Regions from separate parts of the Pseudomonas sp. GL_139_B genome, predicted to be linked through region 2. Evidence: riboswitches for the same ligand, from Rfam matches in the RefSeq annotation. Region 2 holds a riboswitch; the other holds the start of a gene.
The links. Region 2 has a riboswitch for cobalamin ahead of cobW (cobalamin biosynthesis protein CobW). Riboswitches for the same ligand answer to the same signal wherever they lie in the genome.
Positions count from the first base shown of each region.

Region 1: it holds a riboswitch for cobalamin, as region 2 does, so the genes downstream of both, cobO (cob(I)yrinic acid a,c-diamide adenosyltransferase) here and cobW (cobalamin biosynthesis protein CobW) in region 2, are expected to answer to the same signal.

Region 1 covers NZ_CM174403.1:4,510,585-4,518,539, forward strand. The annotation lists gene cobU (bifunctional adenosylcobinamide kinase/adenosylcobinamide-phosphate guanylyltransferase) at 1-44, opposite strand, end outside; gene AC3ISI_RS20595 (cobyric acid synthase) at 113-1,564, opposite strand; gene cobD (threonine-phosphate decarboxylase CobD) at 1,561-2,553, opposite strand; gene cbiB (adenosylcobinamide-phosphate synthase CbiB) at 2,546-3,454, opposite strand; gene bluB (5,6-dimethylbenzimidazole synthase) at 3,451-4,101, opposite strand; gene AC3ISI_RS20615 (cobyrinic acid a,c-diamide synthase CobB) at 4,098-5,480, opposite strand; gene cobO (cob(I)yrinic acid a,c-diamide adenosyltransferase) at 5,477-6,088, opposite strand; cobalamin riboswitch at 6,170-6,404, opposite strand; gene AC3ISI_RS20625 (hypothetical protein) at 6,562-7,146, shown strand; gene AC3ISI_RS20630 (PQQ-dependent sugar dehydrogenase) at 7,214-7,955, shown strand, end outside.
Region 2 covers NZ_CM174403.1:3,275,211-3,283,165, forward strand. The annotation lists gene cobN (cobaltochelatase subunit CobN) at 1-3,289, opposite strand, end outside; gene cobW (cobalamin biosynthesis protein CobW) at 3,293-4,354, opposite strand; cobalamin riboswitch at 4,457-4,668, opposite strand; cobalamin riboswitch at 4,868-5,095, shown strand; gene AC3ISI_RS14915 (CbtB domain-containing protein) at 5,215-5,406, shown strand; gene AC3ISI_RS14920 (CbtA family protein) at 5,418-6,125, shown strand; gene AC3ISI_RS14925 (cobalamin biosynthesis protein) at 6,122-6,535, shown strand; gene cobM (precorrin-4 C(11)-methyltransferase) at 6,618-7,364, shown strand; gene nfuA (Fe-S biogenesis protein NfuA) at 7,506-7,955, opposite strand, start outside.

The DNA.
Region 1 (7,955 bases), 1.2 Mb from region 2:
CGACTCTTGCCGGAGCGGGCGCCGCCGAGGATTAGTTGGAGCATGGTCATTTACCTTTAAATGGCGGCGTTGCGACTGGCCTCATCGCGAGCAGGCTCGCGATGAATTCACCTCAAATCCCGCAGAGTTGACGCAGCAGCCGCGTATCCAAATGCTGCTCCACCAGATCCGCCAGCCGCTCGATATCGCGCTCGCGCAATGCGTGGTAATCGACCTCCTGCACCGCCTGCAAACCCGCCCAACGCAGCAACGCACTGCACGCCGCCGGCGATTCAAACAAGCCATGCAGATAGGTGCCGAAAATCTGTCCATCTACACTTTGCGCGCCATCGCAGCGACCATCATCCAGCTGCACGGCGGCGTTTTCCAACGCCGGCCCGGTGGTCACGCCGGCATGGATTTCATAGCCGCTGACGGCGGCATCTTCCAGGGCCAAGCGCCCGCGCACGTTGCGCAATTGCTTCTCTTCTTCGAGCTGTGTTTCGAACGCCAGCAACCCCAGACCGGCACTTGAACCCGGCGTGCCTTCCAGACCCAACGGGTCATGCACGTGCTCACCGAGCATTTGCAAACCGCCACAAATCCCCAGCACTTTGCCGCCATAGCGCAGATGGCGACTGATCGCCGAATCCCAGCCATTGGCCCGCAAATACGCGAGGTCGCTGCGTACGCTTTTCGAGCCGGGCAGGATGATCAGGTCGGCCGGCGGAATCGCCTGACCGGGGCCGATGAATTGCAGGTCCACTTGCGGATGCAGGCGCAGTGGATCGAAATCGGTGTGGTTGCTGATGCGCGGCAGCACTGGCACCACGACTTTCAGCACCTGGTCGGCCTTGTCGGTCTGGCGCTGATCGATGCCGTCCTCGGCCTCCAGATGCAGGTCCATCACGTACGGCAGAACACCGATCACTGGTTTTCCAGTGCGCTCTTCGAGCCAGTCGAGGCCGGGTTGCAGCAAGGCGATGTCGCCGCGAAAACGATTGATGATGAAGCCTTTGATACGCGCCTGTTCGGTCGGCGAGAGCAACTCCAGCGTGCCCACCAGATGCGCAAAAACCCCACCGCGATTGATGTCGGCAATCAACACCACCGGGCAATCCACCGCTTCGGCAAAGCCCATGTTGGCGATATCGCCGGCACGCAGATTGATCTCGGCCGGCGAGCCCGCGCCTTCAACTATCACCACCGGATACGCCGCACTCAACCGTTCATGGGAGGCCAGCACCGCTTGCATGGCGATGGCTTTGTAGTCGTGATAGGCGACCGCGTTCATTGTCGTGACCGCGCGACCATGAATGATCACTTGAGCACCGGTATCGCTGTTGGGTTTTAGCAGCACCGGGTTCATGTCGGTGTGCGGTTCAAGCTTGGCAGCTTGGGCTTGCACGGCTTGCGCACGACCAATTTCACCACCGTCCGCCGTCACCGCACTGTTGAGCGCCATGTTCTGCGGCTTGAACGGCACGACGCTTACGCCCTGGCGCACCACCCAGCGACACAGCGCCGTCACCAGTGTGCTTTTACCGGCGTCGGACGTGGTGCCCTGCACCATTAATGTAGTCATTGAGCGTCCTTGACGTAGGCTTCAAAGGCTTGCGCCAGGCGTGTCCAATCCGCTTCGTCGGCGGGTAAGCCAAAACGAAGGCTGCTGTTGTGTGGGAACAAGCGCAGCAAAATGCCCTGCCGAGCCATGAACTCATGCAATTGCTCGGCCTGGTCGGTGATCAGCCACTGGAACAAGGCGCATCCACCCTGCGGCTTGAAGCCGAACGGCTCAAGCAGCCGCGCCAGACGCTCGCTGGCTTCCTCGCTGCGCAGACGTTGGCGGGCATGACCTTCGGTGTCCAGCAGACAGGCCTGGCCAATCACACGGGTCGGCCCGCTGACCGCCCACGGTCCGACTTGCTCGGCGAGCAAGTTGAGCAGTTTGCGTTCCGCCAGCACGAACCCCAACCGGACACCGGCCAGACCAAAAAACTTGCCGAACGAACGCAATACAATCAAGCCGACCTGGTGGGTAAACGGCGCCACACTCAACTGCGGCGTGTTGTCCATGAACGCCTCGTCCACCACCAGCCAACCACCACGCGAGGCCAGTCGAGTGTGCCAGTCGAGCAGACGACTCGGGGTCAGACTCAGGCCGGTCGGGTTGTTCGGGTTGACCACCACCAGCACATCGAGGCTGTCGATAAAGAAGTCGACCTCCTGCTCCAGCACCTCACGCACGATGTAGCCGCAGCGTCGCCAGGCTTCGGCGTGTTCGGCGTAGCATGGCGACAACACGCCGACCTTGCCGGCACGCCGCAAACGCGGGAGTAACTGGATGGCCATTTGCGAACCGGCCACCGGCAGCACTTGCGCCGCGCTGTAATAGTCGCAGGCCGCCTGCTCCAGGCCGTCTCCGGTTTCCGGCAAACGTGCCCAGGCGCGCAGCGGGATGTCCGGGATCGGAAACGGCCAAGGCGCCAGGCCGCTGGACAAGTCGAGCCAATCGGCTTCTGCGATGCCATATTCGCGCGCCGCCTTGCGCAATCGGCCACCGTGCTCAAGCATAGAATTCAGCCCCCACGCAGAGAATCAGCAACCATAACCATACCCCGCGCTGAACCAATTGCCAGCCACGGTCAATGGAATCGGGATCCGCCGGCACGCCTTCGCCCAGTTGCGGACGCTGATGCAACTCACCGTGATAAATCGCCGCCCCGCCCAACTCGACGCCCAATGCGCCGGCGCCCGCCGCCATCACCGGGCCGGCATTCGGGCTGTCCCAGGTGGGGCCTTGCGTACGCCAGCATTTCAACGCCAGTCGGGTTTTTCCCAACAGCGCATAGGTCAACGCCACCAAGCGTGCGGGAATGTAGTTGAGGACGTCGTCGATCTTCGCCGCCGCCCAGCCAAATCGTTCGAAGCGTTCATTGCGATAACCCCACATCGCATCCAGCGTGTTGCTCAAACGGTAGAGCACCACACCGGGCGCACCGGCCACAGCAAACCAGAACAGCGCAGCGAACACCGCATCGCTGCCGTTCTCCAGCACTGATTCGGTGGCCGCACGGGCAACTTCGGTTTTATCCAGTTCACTGGTCTGGCGACTGACCAGATACCCCACACATGTGCGCGCTTCTTCCAGGTCATCACTGCGCAGGGCTTTCGCCACCGGCTCGACATGCTCACCGAGGCTGCGCATCCCAAGGGCACAATACAGCGCGAGAATCTCGACGACCCAACCCACATAAGGCGCCCAGGACAATGCCGTGGCGAGCAAGGTCAGCGGCAGCACCGCCAGCACCCACGCGGTAACGCCATGGCTGCGCCAGCCACGACCACCGCCGTTGAAACGTTGCTCGATGCGCTCGGCATAATTGCCGAACGCTACCAGCGGATGCCAGCGTTTGGGCTCACCCAGCAGCGCGTCCAGCGCAACTGCGGCGACACTCAATAACGCCACACTCATTGACTTTCTCCCCAATAATTTTCATACAGCAACTCACTGAGTGGACGCGCTTGCGCCCACCCTTCGAGCACCAGCATCGGCGCTGGATAGAATGCCTTGACCGGACCCAGACAAAGCACCGCCAACGGCTTGGCCCCGACCGGCAAACCCAGCAGGTCCGCCAGCGCTTGCGGCTCGAACAGCGACACCCAGCCCATGCCCAGGCCTTCGGCGCGAGAGGCCAGCCAGAGGTTTTGAATCGCACAGGACAACGAGGCCATGTCCATTTCTGGCAAGGTGCGCCTGCCGAAAATGTGGCGCTCGCGATCATCCATCAGCGCCGCGACCAGCACCTCGGCGCAGTCGTTGATGCCTTCGACCTTGAGCTTCATGAATTCGTCGGTGCGCTCGCCGAGGGCTTCGGCGGTGCGAATGCGTTCTTCTTCCACCAGCAACTGGATCTTGCCGCGCAGGGCTCGGTCGCTGATGCGGATGAAGCGCCAAGGCTGCATCAGGCCGACGCTGGGTGCCTGGTGTGCGGCTTCGAGCAGGCGTCGCAATAGTTCAGGCTCGACGGTACCGCCGCTGAAGTGACGCATGTCGCGGCGTTCGGCGATGGTGCGGTAGACCGCTGCGCGTTCGGCCTGACTGAATGCGTTGTCAGTCATGGCCTCTTCGCGAGCAAGCTCGCTCCTACAGGGTTTAGGTGATCCAATGTGGGAGCGAGCCTGCTCGCGATGGCGGCCTCAGGGTCAGGCGCAAAAAGCGCGGCAACCGCCGATGGATTGGACGGAAAATAAAAGTGCACATAAGAAGCCGTCATCCGCCCCTCACGATAAACCGCCTCCGCCCCGCGCCCGCCATTCGGGCTCAGGCCACGCGTAATCGGCTCAATTTCGGTACTGGTCAGCGAATGGTGATAGGTGTGCCCGCGCAACGATCCTTCCGGCAGTTCGACCGCTTGCAAGGCCAGCGCGGCCAGACGCTTTTGCATCACTGCATCGCCCTTCAGCAACCCCACCAGTTCGGCGCGGGTGCCATCGACATCAGTCAGCGAGTCGAGCAGATACAGCATGCCACCACACTCGGCCAACAGCGGTTTACCCGCTGCATGGTGTGCGTGAATCGCATTCAGCATCGAGGTATTTTGTGACAGCGCCACATGGTGCAATTCCGGATAACCGCCGGGTAGATAAAGGCTGTCAGCCCCCGGTAATTCGCTGTCGCGGATCGGCGAGAAGAACGACAGCTCGGCGCCCATGACTCGCAGCAAATCCAGACTCGCGCCGTAGGTGAACGCGAACGCTTCATCACGGGCCACAGCAATTCGCACACCCGCGAGCAACGGTTCGACCGCGATTACATCCGGGGCTGCAAATTCCACCGCCGGCGGCAATGCCACTTCACAGCTGCTGGCCAACGCATCGGCCGCCGCATCGAGGCGCACATCGAGATCATTCAGCTCACTGGCCTGAACCAGCCCTAAATGTCGACTCGGCAATTCGATCCCGGTTTCCCGCGACAAAGCGCCGTACCAACGCAATCCTTCGGTCAGGCTGCCTTCGAGCAATTGCGCATGACGCAGCGTGCCAACGCGGTTGGCCAACACGCCAGCAAACGGCAAGTCCGACTGATACTTCGCCAAGCCCAACGCCAATGCACCAAAGGTCTGCGCCATGGCGGTGCCGTCGATCACCGCGAGCACCGGCACACCGAAGTGCCGCGCCAGGTCAGCACTGGACGGCGTGCCGTCGAACAAGCCCATGACACCCTCGATCAGGATCAAATCGGCTTCAGCGGCGGCTTCCCACAACAGTCGACGACTTTCCTGCTCGCCGACCATCCACATGTCCAGTTGATACACCGGCGCACCGCTGGCGCGTTCGAGAATCATCGGGTCGAGAAAGTCCGGGCCGCATTTGAACACGCGCACCTTGCGCCCCTGATTGCGATGCAATCGGGCCAGAGCGGCGGTGACGGTGGTCTTGCCCTGACCGGAAGCCGGCGCGGCAATCAGTACCGCCGGGCAATGACGTGGTTGATTCACAGCTCGACGCCTTTTTGCGCTTTGATTCCGGCCTGGAACGCGTGCTTGATCACGCCCATTTCGGTGACAGTGTCGGCGAGTTCGATCATTTGCGGCTTGGCGCCGCGACCGGTCACCACCACGTGCTGCATGGGCGGGCGCGCCTGCAAATCGCTGAACACCTGGTCCAGGTCGAGGTAGCCGTGCTTGAGGGCGATGTTCAACTCATCCAGCACCACCAGGCCGATGGACGGATCGCTGAGCAATTCACGGGACACTGCCCAGGCCGCTTCAGCGGCGGCAATATCACGCTGGCGGTCCTGGGTTTCCCAGGTAAAGCCCTCGCCCATGACATGGAAACGCACTTGCTCCGGGAAGCGGCGAAAGAACAGTTCTTCACCGGTGCTGTTGCGGCCCTTGATGAACTGCACCACACCGCACTGCATACCGTGGCCCATGGACCGGGCGAGCATGCCGAATGCCGAACTGCTTTTGCCCTTGCCGTTGCCAGTCAGCACCAGCAGTAAACCGCACTCGTTTGGGGAATTGGCGATGCGTTCATCGATCACGGCTTTTTTGCGCTGCATGCGCGCCAAATGGCGTTCGTCACGATCAGGGGTATCGGTCATGGGGGAGCTCTCCGTTGAGGCTGGATAACGGCGGGCAGGCACAAGAATAGACGGCAAGAAGCCTGGCATCGCCCACCGTGATGCCGCTGGATGAATCAGGCCGGTCTCCGGGCTCATGAGCGGCGATATGCCGGGCTGCGCGCCTTCCCATGTCGAAGATAGACACAGTGGCTCAAGGCGCAGTCTTGACTCATTTACCGTTGCGGGGGCAGCGCCGGGATCGTGAAGATTCGTCGTATGACGAAAGTCACTCACCGGCTTCCCTGTTTCACTCTGTCGGCCACGGCCACAGAGCACCTGAAACAAGCCGCGAAGGTTAGAGGGTTGGGGGTGGAGCGTCAAATGAAGACAAAGCCGCGGCGAGCGATATACTGCCGCCGATCATTTTATTGACGCCAATCTTGCGGCACACGGCCAGCAATGATATCAAAGAGCCACAACCCAACAACAACACAATTACAAGGGTGAGCAAGATGCAAGGCATGATTATCAGCAATCCGAAGCTGGAATTCCTGCGACCGGTGCTGGAACGCTGGTTTGACTGTATCGACCGCTACAACACGATTCGCGGCGATAACGAAGCGCCTTACTGGCATGACGAAAAGGCCAACCTTGGCCTGCTCTCCACCGCCGCCTGGATGGCGGAAATGGTCACCCTGCAAAGCGCGCCGACCCGCAAACAAATCGAAGAAGGCGAGCGCAATGCCCACGCCGATCTGTTTATCGCGACCGCCGAAGAGCGTGCCTATCTTCAGACCACTCAACGCTGGCCCAAGGTCAACAGCCTGAACCTGACGCAGGCACTGCTGGACATCACCAGTGACGCCAAACGCCTCAGCTACACCAGCGACCTTAAACTCGGCTGCCTGTTCGTGGCTCCGCAAAAAGCCCAGCAGAGCGCCACCCCTGAAGAACTTCAGGACATGGTTGACGACCTGCAAAAGGAACACTGCTGCGCGGTGGCCTGGTATTTCCCCTACGCCTACCGCAAGTTGCGTAACGAAGCCGGCAACTATCACCCGGGCATCGCCGTCCTGTTCAAGGAAGCTCGCGGCTGACCGGTTGAACCATCGCGCTGTTTATCTTCTCTATGAATAAGACACTGCATTCATAGGGAAGACCAGCATGCGCAAGTCCCCGCTCGTTCTCGTCATCGTGCTCGCCGGAGGGCTTGCCGCCTGCGGTGAAACCTCCACCCTGCAAGTTTCCGACGGCACCGGTCCGTCACCCAAGCTGCCCGAACCGAATAAAACCCTGATTCCGACGGTGAACGTCGCTCAGGCGATCGGCTGGCCGGCCGACGCGAAACCCACCGCTGGCGCCGGGACCCAAGTGGCGGCCTTTGCTGAAGGCCTCGATCACCCGCGCTGGCTCTACGTGCTGCCCAACGGTGACGTGCTGGTGGCCGAAACCAACGCGCCACCCAAACCCGATGACGGCAAAGGCATTCGTGGCTGGGTCATGGGCAAAGCCATGGGCCGCGCCGGCGCTACCGTTCCCAGCCCGAACCGCATCACGCTGCTGCGTGACAAGGACCACGACGGCATCGCCGAAACGCGCACGGTGTTCCTGGAAAACCTCAATTCGCCCTTCGGCATGACACTGGTCGGCAATGACCTGTACGTGGCCGACACTGACCGCTTATTGCGTTTCCACTATGAAAGCGGTGACACGGCGATCAAGTCGCCGCCGATCAAAGTGATTGATCTGCCGGGGGGCACGCTGAATCATCACTGGACCAAAAACGTCATCGCCAGCAAGGACGGTAGCAAGCTGTACGTCACCGTGGGCTCAAACAGCAATGTTGGTGAAAACGGCCTGGACAAGGAAGAAGGCCGCGCGGCGATCTGGGAAGTGGACCGCGCCA
Region 2 (7,955 bases):
CGTCGGAACCGCCATAAGCATAGCCGCCCCAATTCAGGTAAACCTCGGCCAGGTCTTCACGGTTTTGCCACAGACGACCGTCGATAGCGCCCTGCACCCCGGCGCCATAGGCACCGGGTTTGGCACCGAAGATTCGCCAACCGGCCTGACGATTCGCGGCTTCTTCATCGAGGCCCGATTGCATCAGCGCTTCACGCTCGGCTCGCACTTTCGCAGCCAGCGGATTGAGGTCATCCGGCTCATCCAGCGCGGCGACCGCTTGCACCGCCGCATCGAACAGGCGGATCAGGTTGGCAAACGCATCACGGAAGAACCCGGAGACGCGCAAAGTCACGTCCACGCGCGGGCGGTCGAGCAAGCTCAGCGGCAGAATTTCGAAATCGTCGACTCGCTGACTGCCCGTCGCCCAGACCGGGCGCACGCCCATCAGCGCCATGGCTTGGGCGATGTCGTCGCCGCCGGTGCGCATGGTTGCGGTGCCCCAGACCGACAGGCCGAGCTGGCGCAGGTGATCGCCATGGTCTTGCATATGGCGTTCGAGGATCAGGTTGGCTGACTGGAAGCCGATGCGCCACGCGGTGGTGGTCGGCAGGTTGCGAACGTCCACCGAATAGAAATTGCGCCCGGTCGGCAGCACGTCCAGGCGACCGCGACTGGGTGCGCCGCTGGGGCCGGCGGGGACGAAGCGACCGTTCAAGGCGTCGAGCAGACCACGCATTTCGGCTGGGCCGCAGGCGTCAAGGCGTGGTGCCACGACTTCGCGCAGGCTGTCGAGGATGGCGTGCACCTCGGACCAGCGTGCCTCCTGTAGGAGTGAGCCTGCTCGCGATAGCGATGGGTCAATCAACATCAATGTTGAATGATGAATCGCATCGCGAGCAGGCTCACTCCTACAGGGTCCGGGTTCAGTCATCAAGTTTTGCGAAATGAGTTGAGCGGCGAACAATTCAAGACGTTCACGGGTGTCCCCTGCCGTGCGCCAGGCTTCACCGCTGAGCGATTGCAGCTCAGCTGGACGCGGTCCCATCCAAGGCTTGGCCAACGCACAATCCAGCGGATCGAAACGCAGTTCGAACGCCTTCGCCAACGCGCGCAGCAAACTCGATTGCGCGCCACGCCCATCGCCACGAGGAATCCGCAGCAACGCCAGCAAGGTATCGATGCGCAACCGCCCGGTCGGTGACTCGCCGAAGATGTGCAGGCCATCGCGAATTTGCGACTCCTTCAAATCGCACAAGTACGTGTCCAGGCGTGGCAACCAGATCGCCGCATCGGCATCGCTGTCGAGTTTTTCGTCCAGTTGCAGTTCGCGATCAATGTGCGTGTCGCGCACCAGTTGCAGGATGTCGCGTTGCAATTCCCGGGCGCGACGCGGATCGAGCAGTTGCGCTTCGTAATATTCGTCGGCCAGCAACTCAAGGTTGCGCAATGGCCCGTAGGTTTCAGCGCGGGTCAGCGGCGGCATCAGGTGGTCGATGATCACTGCTTGCGTGCGGCGCTTGGCCTGCGCGCCCTCGCCCGGATCGTTGACGATAAACGGATAAATGTTTGGCAGCGGCCCGAGCAGTGCGTCCGGCCAGCAGCTTTCCGACAACCCGACGCCTTTGCCCGGCAGCCATTCGAGGTTGCCGTGCTTGCCAACGTGGATCACGCCGTGGGCACCGTAGGTGTTGCGTAGCCAGAAGTAAAACGCCAGATAGCCGTGGGGCGGCACCAGGTCCGGGTCGTGATAGACCGCGCTCGGGTCCACCTGATAGCCGCGCGCCGGTTGAATGCCGACGAAGGTCAGGCCCAAGCGCAGGCCGGCGATCATCATTCGCCCGCCACGGTACATCGGGTCACTGTCGGGTGTGCCCCAGCGTTCCAGCACGGCCTGGCGATTGGCTTCGGGCAAGGCCTCGAACATCCGTTCGTATTCGTCCAGCGCGAGGCTTTGATGACACGGACGCTGGTCCAAGGTGTCGAGGTCGTTGCTGACGCCGCCGAGCAATTGGTGAATCAGTGCGGTGCCGCTGTCCGGCAATTCGGCCGGCAATGGATAGCCCTCGCTGCGCAACGCACGCAGGATGTTCAGTGATGCGGCCGGGGTGTCGAGGCCGACGCCATTGCCGATGCGCCCATCACGGGTCGGGTAATTGGCCAGGATCAGGGCGATGCGTTTTTCGCTGTTCGGCACCCGCGCCAGATCGATCCAGCGCCGCGCCAGTTCGGCGACGAAATCCATGCGTTCCGGCTGCGCTCGATAACACACCACATCCGACTGACTGCGCTCACTGCGCCACGCCAGATCCTTAAAGCTAATGGGGCGGCTGATGATCCGACCGTCCAGCTCCGGCAACGCGATGTGCATCGCCAGGTCGCGCGGGCCGAGGCCCTGCTCGCTGGCACGCCAACCGGGTTCGTTGTCCTGGGCGCAAATCGCCTGGATCACCGGGATGTCGCGGCGAAACGGTCGCAGGTGCGGGGCTTCGGGGCTGGACTGGGCGAAACCGGTGGTGTTCAGAATCACCCCCGCCTCGACTTCATCCAGCCAACCCTCAACCACCGTCAGGCAGCCAGGCTCTTTCAAACTGGCCACGGCAATCGGCAAAGGGTTTAACCCGGCCGCTTGCAAACGTTGGCAAAAAACATCAATGAAAGCGGTATTGGCCGCTTGCAAATGCGAGCGGTAAAACAGCAGCGCCGCCACCGGTTGATCGGCTTGCCAGTCGGCTTGCCAATCGCTCAGTTCAGCGGGACTTTTTTGTGGGTGGTAAATCGCTGTGCGCGGCAGAACTTGCGGCTCGGCCCAAGTGTAATCGCGGCCCAGCCAGCGAGTGGCCAGGCAGCGGAAAAAGTCCAGGGCATTGCCCATGCCGCCCTGACGCAAAAACTGCCAGAGCCGGTCACGGTCTTCGGCAGCGACAGTGCTCAGGTCGCTGAGCTCCGGGTCCGGACGATCATCGCCCGGCACCAGAATCAGTTGCACGCCCCGTTCGGACAACTGCACCAGCCGCTCGACGCCATACCGCCAATAGGCGATGCCGCCGTGCAGCGAGATCAGAATCACCTTGGCGTGGCGCAACACTTCGTCGACGTACAGATCCACCGAAGCGTGATTCTGCACCTGCATCGGATTGGCCAGGCGTACGCTGGGGTAGTCGTCGGGCAGTTGCTGCGCGGCTTCAGCAAGCAGCGCCAGGCTGGAATCGCCGCTGCACAGGATCACCAGCTCGGCGGGGGTTTGCCCAAGGTCGGCGATGTTGTCATCCGACACGAAACCGCCGGGCTGGGTCCTGAGCAGGTGCATGGCTTAAACGCTGAGAGCGGCGCGCAATTGCGCTTCAAGCAGTTCGGCGTCCAGTTCCTGGCCGATCAGCACCAGGCGCGTGGTGCGCGCTTCCTCGGCCCCCCACTGACGGTCGAAATGCTTGTCGAAACGTGTGCCCACGCCCTGAATCAGCAATCGCATCGGCTTGTTCGGGATCGCGGCGAAACCTTTGACGCGCAGGATGCCGTGCTTGACCACCAATTGCGTCAGCGCGTCCATCAGCAGGCTTTCGTCGGCTTGCGGCAATTCGATGGAAATGGAATCGAAAGCGTCGTGATCGTGATCGTCTTCACCTTCGTGGTGATGATCGTGGTGGCTGTGACGCCTGTCGATGTGTTCTTCGGAACCGGCACCTAAGCCGATCAACACGTCCAGTGGCAGACGGCCGCTGCTGGCTTCGATGACTTTTACCGCAGGCGGCAATTCTTCGGCGACTTCAAGGCGCACGCGGGCCAAGTCTTCAGGGCTGATCAGGTCGGCCTTGTTGAGGATCACCAGGTCGGCACTGGCCAGCTGATCGGCGAACAACTCGTGCAGCGGCGACTCATGGTCCAGGTTCGGGTCGAGTTTGCGCTGGGCATCGACCTGATCAGGGAACGCGGCGAAGGTGCCGGCGGCCACGGCCGGGCTGTCGACGACGGTGATGACTGCGTCGACGGTGCAGGCGCTGCGGATTTCCGGCCACTGGAAAGCTTGAACCAGCGGTTTGGGCAGGGCCAGGCCCGAAGTTTCGATGAGAATATGGTCGAGGTCACCGCGACGGGCTACCAGTTCGCGCATCACCGGGAAGAACTCTTCCTGAACGGTGCAGCACAGGCAGCCGTTTGCCAGTTCGTAGACGCGACCGTTGGCTTCTTCTTCGGTGCAGCCGATGGAGCACTGCTTGAGGATTTCGCCATCGATGCCCAGCTCGCCAAACTCATTGACGATCACCGCAATACGACGACCCTGAGCGTTGTCGAGCATGTGGCGCAGCAACGTGGTTTTGCCCGAACCGAGGAAGCCAGTAACGATGGTGACGGGAAGTTTGGCCAGTGTTTTCATCGGATGCCCTTTAGCAAGGTGGCGGGCATACGGGACGACGACCGGCAACGCGGATGCGCGTGCCTGAAGAGTTCGCCACCGGATCACCCCGCCCGGTTGAAAGTGAGAATCTGTGTCGAGGCAGGTCTCCTGGCTGACGGCTGGCCAGTCGATTGACTGGCGGTTGCTGCGCCTTCCCGCTCGCGCCATGGCTGGCGCATGCAGTGGCATGGCAGAAACTGAACCGTTCACAGTTGCGGGGGCAGCCGCGGCATTGACCGCGTTCCCTTCTTAGCTTCGGCAAACGCCGAAGAACCTCGAAAGCGCAAGGCTACGCATCCCGCTGGGGCGGGTCAATGTTCATGCCGCGTTCTGTGGTGGATGGAATGACGCCATCGCGGGCAAGCCCTAATCCCGATCAGTTAAGGCGTTGAGCGCCGCAATCCTTGTGGGAGCGGGCTTGCCCGCGATGCAGGCACCTCGATTTCGAGTTGAGAACCTTTGGCAATTGACGCGAATGCCCCGTCATGCTCTCCTACGCACTTTGTTACGGGTGCCCTTCACAGGGTGAAACGGGAAACCGGTGAATCATGTGCTTTACTCAAAGCCATGTCAGTCCGGTGCTGCCCCCGCAACGGTAAGCGAGCGAAGCGTCAAATCCACTGTGCCAGCAGTTCGGCATGGGAAGGTGATGCTTGCAGGTCAAGGCGAAAGCCTGCGCCCCTCGTGAGCCCGGAGACCGGCCCGCAACACAAAGTGACCGTTACGGACACTGAACAACAAACCCGCGGTGGGCGGGCGCTGTTTGAACGTCTGCGTGCCCGCTCGCAGGGGTTTTCCATGCGCTCTATTCACCCGCTGACAGACCAGAGGGATGCGCCATGTCGATTATCAGCAGCACCGGCCACACAACCGCCAGCACCACTTCTACCCTGACCCAACGCCTGACTGCCGCCGTCTGCGCGTCAATCCTGGGCGCTAGCCTTGTGTACTTCGCCGGTTTCTCGCACATCGAAGCGGTGCACAACGCCGCGCACGATACCCGTCACAGCTCTGCATTCCCGTGCCATTGAGAGCTGACGACATGATCAAGCGTATTGCGCAAACCGCAGGGTTCACCGGGCTGCTGGCTGCCCTGTTGCTGACCTTGCTGCAAAGCTTCTGGGTTGCGCCGCTGATTCTTCAAGCGGAAACCTATGAGAAAGCCGAGCCGGCGGTGGTTCAATCCCATGAACACGCCGAAGGCGCCATGGCCGCACACACCCACGACGCCGAAGCCTGGGAGCCAGAAGACGGCTGGCAGCGCGTGCTGTCGACCACTGGCGGCAATCTGGTGGTGGCCGTTGGTTTCGCCCTGATGCTCGCCGGTCTCTACACCCTGCGCGCCCCCAACAGCACCGCTCAAGGTCTGCTGTGGGGTCTGGCCGGTTATGCGACGTTTGTCCTCGCACCGACCCTGGGCCTGCCGCCTGAATTGCCGGGCACCGCTGCGGCGGATCTGGCGCAACGGCAGATCTGGTGGATCGGCACCGCTGCCTCCACCGCTGTCGGGATCGCGTTGATCGTGTTCAGCCGTCACTGGCTGATGAAAGTGCTGGGCGTGGCGATTCTGGCCGTTCCGCACGTGATTGGCGCGCCACAACCTGAAGTGCATTCGATGCTCGCGCCGGAAGCCCTGGAAGCTCAATTCAAAATCGCTTCGCAGTTGACCAACGTGGCGTTCTGGCTGGCCCTGGGCCTGATCAGTGCCTGGTTGTTCCGCCGCAAAAGCGATAGCCAATACCACGCATGACAAAGGCTGGCACAGTGCCGACGCTCGTAGTCGGCCTGGGCTGCCAGCGTGGTTGCCCCGCCAGCACGCTACGTGCTTTGCTCGATCAGGCATTACAGACACATCACATCAGACTTCATGAGATCACGGCCCTGGCCAGCATCGACTTGAAGCGTGATGAACCTGGCCTGATTGAGCTCGCGGAACAACTCGCGCTGCCGCTGATGTATTTCAACAGTGATCAATTGGCCGGTTATCACCCGCAACTCAGCCATCATTCGAACATCGCGTTCGAACATAGCGGCTGCTACGGCGTAGCCGAAAGTGCCGCCCTGGCATTGGCCGAACAGCTGACTCAGGCGCCGGCAAAACTGCTGATTACTCGACAAATACTTGCCCAAGCGACGCTGGCATTAGCGGGTGCTGCGTAAAATCCCCGATAATCACGCTTTCGATCATGAGCAATCTTCATCTGAAGCCTTGCCCAGCCTCTTCTTTTCACAGGAACTGACGATGACCGTCTACTTCATTGGCGCAGGTCCCGGCGACCCAGAACTGATCACGGTCAAAGGCCAACGGCTGATTCGCACCTGCCCGGTGATCATCTACGCCGGCTCCCTGGTGCCTGCCGCCGTGCTGGAAGGCCATCGCGCCGAACAGGTGGTCAACAGCGCGGAATTACACTTGGAACAGATTATCGAACTAATCAAAACCGCCCACGCTAACGGCCAGGACGTCGCGCGGGTTCATTCCGGCGATCCGAGTCTGTATGGCGCGATTGGCGAGCAGATTCGCTATCTGCGCGAGCTCAATATTCCTTTTGAAATCGTTCCAGGTGTCACGGCGACGGCGGCGTGTGCAGCGCTTTTAGGGGCGGAGCTGACTCTCCCGGACATTTCGCAGAGCGTGATTCTGACCCGCTACGCCGACAAGACCGCCATGCCGGCGGGCGAAGAACTGGGCAGTCTGGCGCAACACGGGGCGACCATGGCCATACATTTGGGCGTGAATCACCTGGAGAAAATTCTTGTTGAACTGCTGCCGCATTACGGCGCGGACTGTCCGATTGCGGTGATTCACCGCGCGACGTGGCCGGATCAGGATTGGGTGGTGGGGACGCTTGAGGATATTGCCGGGAAGGTTGAAGCCAAGGGGTTTCGGCGGACGGCGTTGATTCTGGTGGGACGGGTGTTAGGGAGTGACCAGTTCAGCGAGTCGTCGCTGTATCGCGCCGGGCATGCGCATCTCTATCGCCAATAAGGCCCCATCGCGAGCAGGCTCACTCCCACAGTTGATCGCATTCACCTGTGGGAGCGAGCCTGCTCGCGATGGGGTCAGTGGACTTCACCAATAAAAAACGGCGCTCACGGGGCGCCGTTTTTTATTTTCGCAGCGAACACCTTAGTAGTAGGCGTTTTCTTTCTGCGTGTGGTCCGTCACGTCACGTACGCCCTTGAGCTCAGGAATACGCTCAAGCAGGGTGCGCTCGATGCCTTCCTTCAGGGTCACGTCCGCCTGGCCGCAGCCTTGGCAACCACCGCCGAATTTAAGAACGGCGATGCCGTCTTCGACCACATCGATCAGGCTGACCTGACCGCCGTGGCTCGCCAACCCCGGGTTGATCTCGGTTTGCAGGTAATAATTGATGCGCTCGTTGACCGGGCTGTCGGCGTTGACCATCGGCACTTTGGCGTTTGGCGCCTTGATGGTCAGTTGGCCGCCCATGCGGTCGGTGGCGTAATCGACCACCGCGTCGTCCAGGAAGGCTTCGCTGAAGTGATCGATATAAGCGGTGAAGCTTTTCAGCCCCAGCGCCGTGTCTTCAGGTTTTTCTTCGCCCGGCTTGCAGTA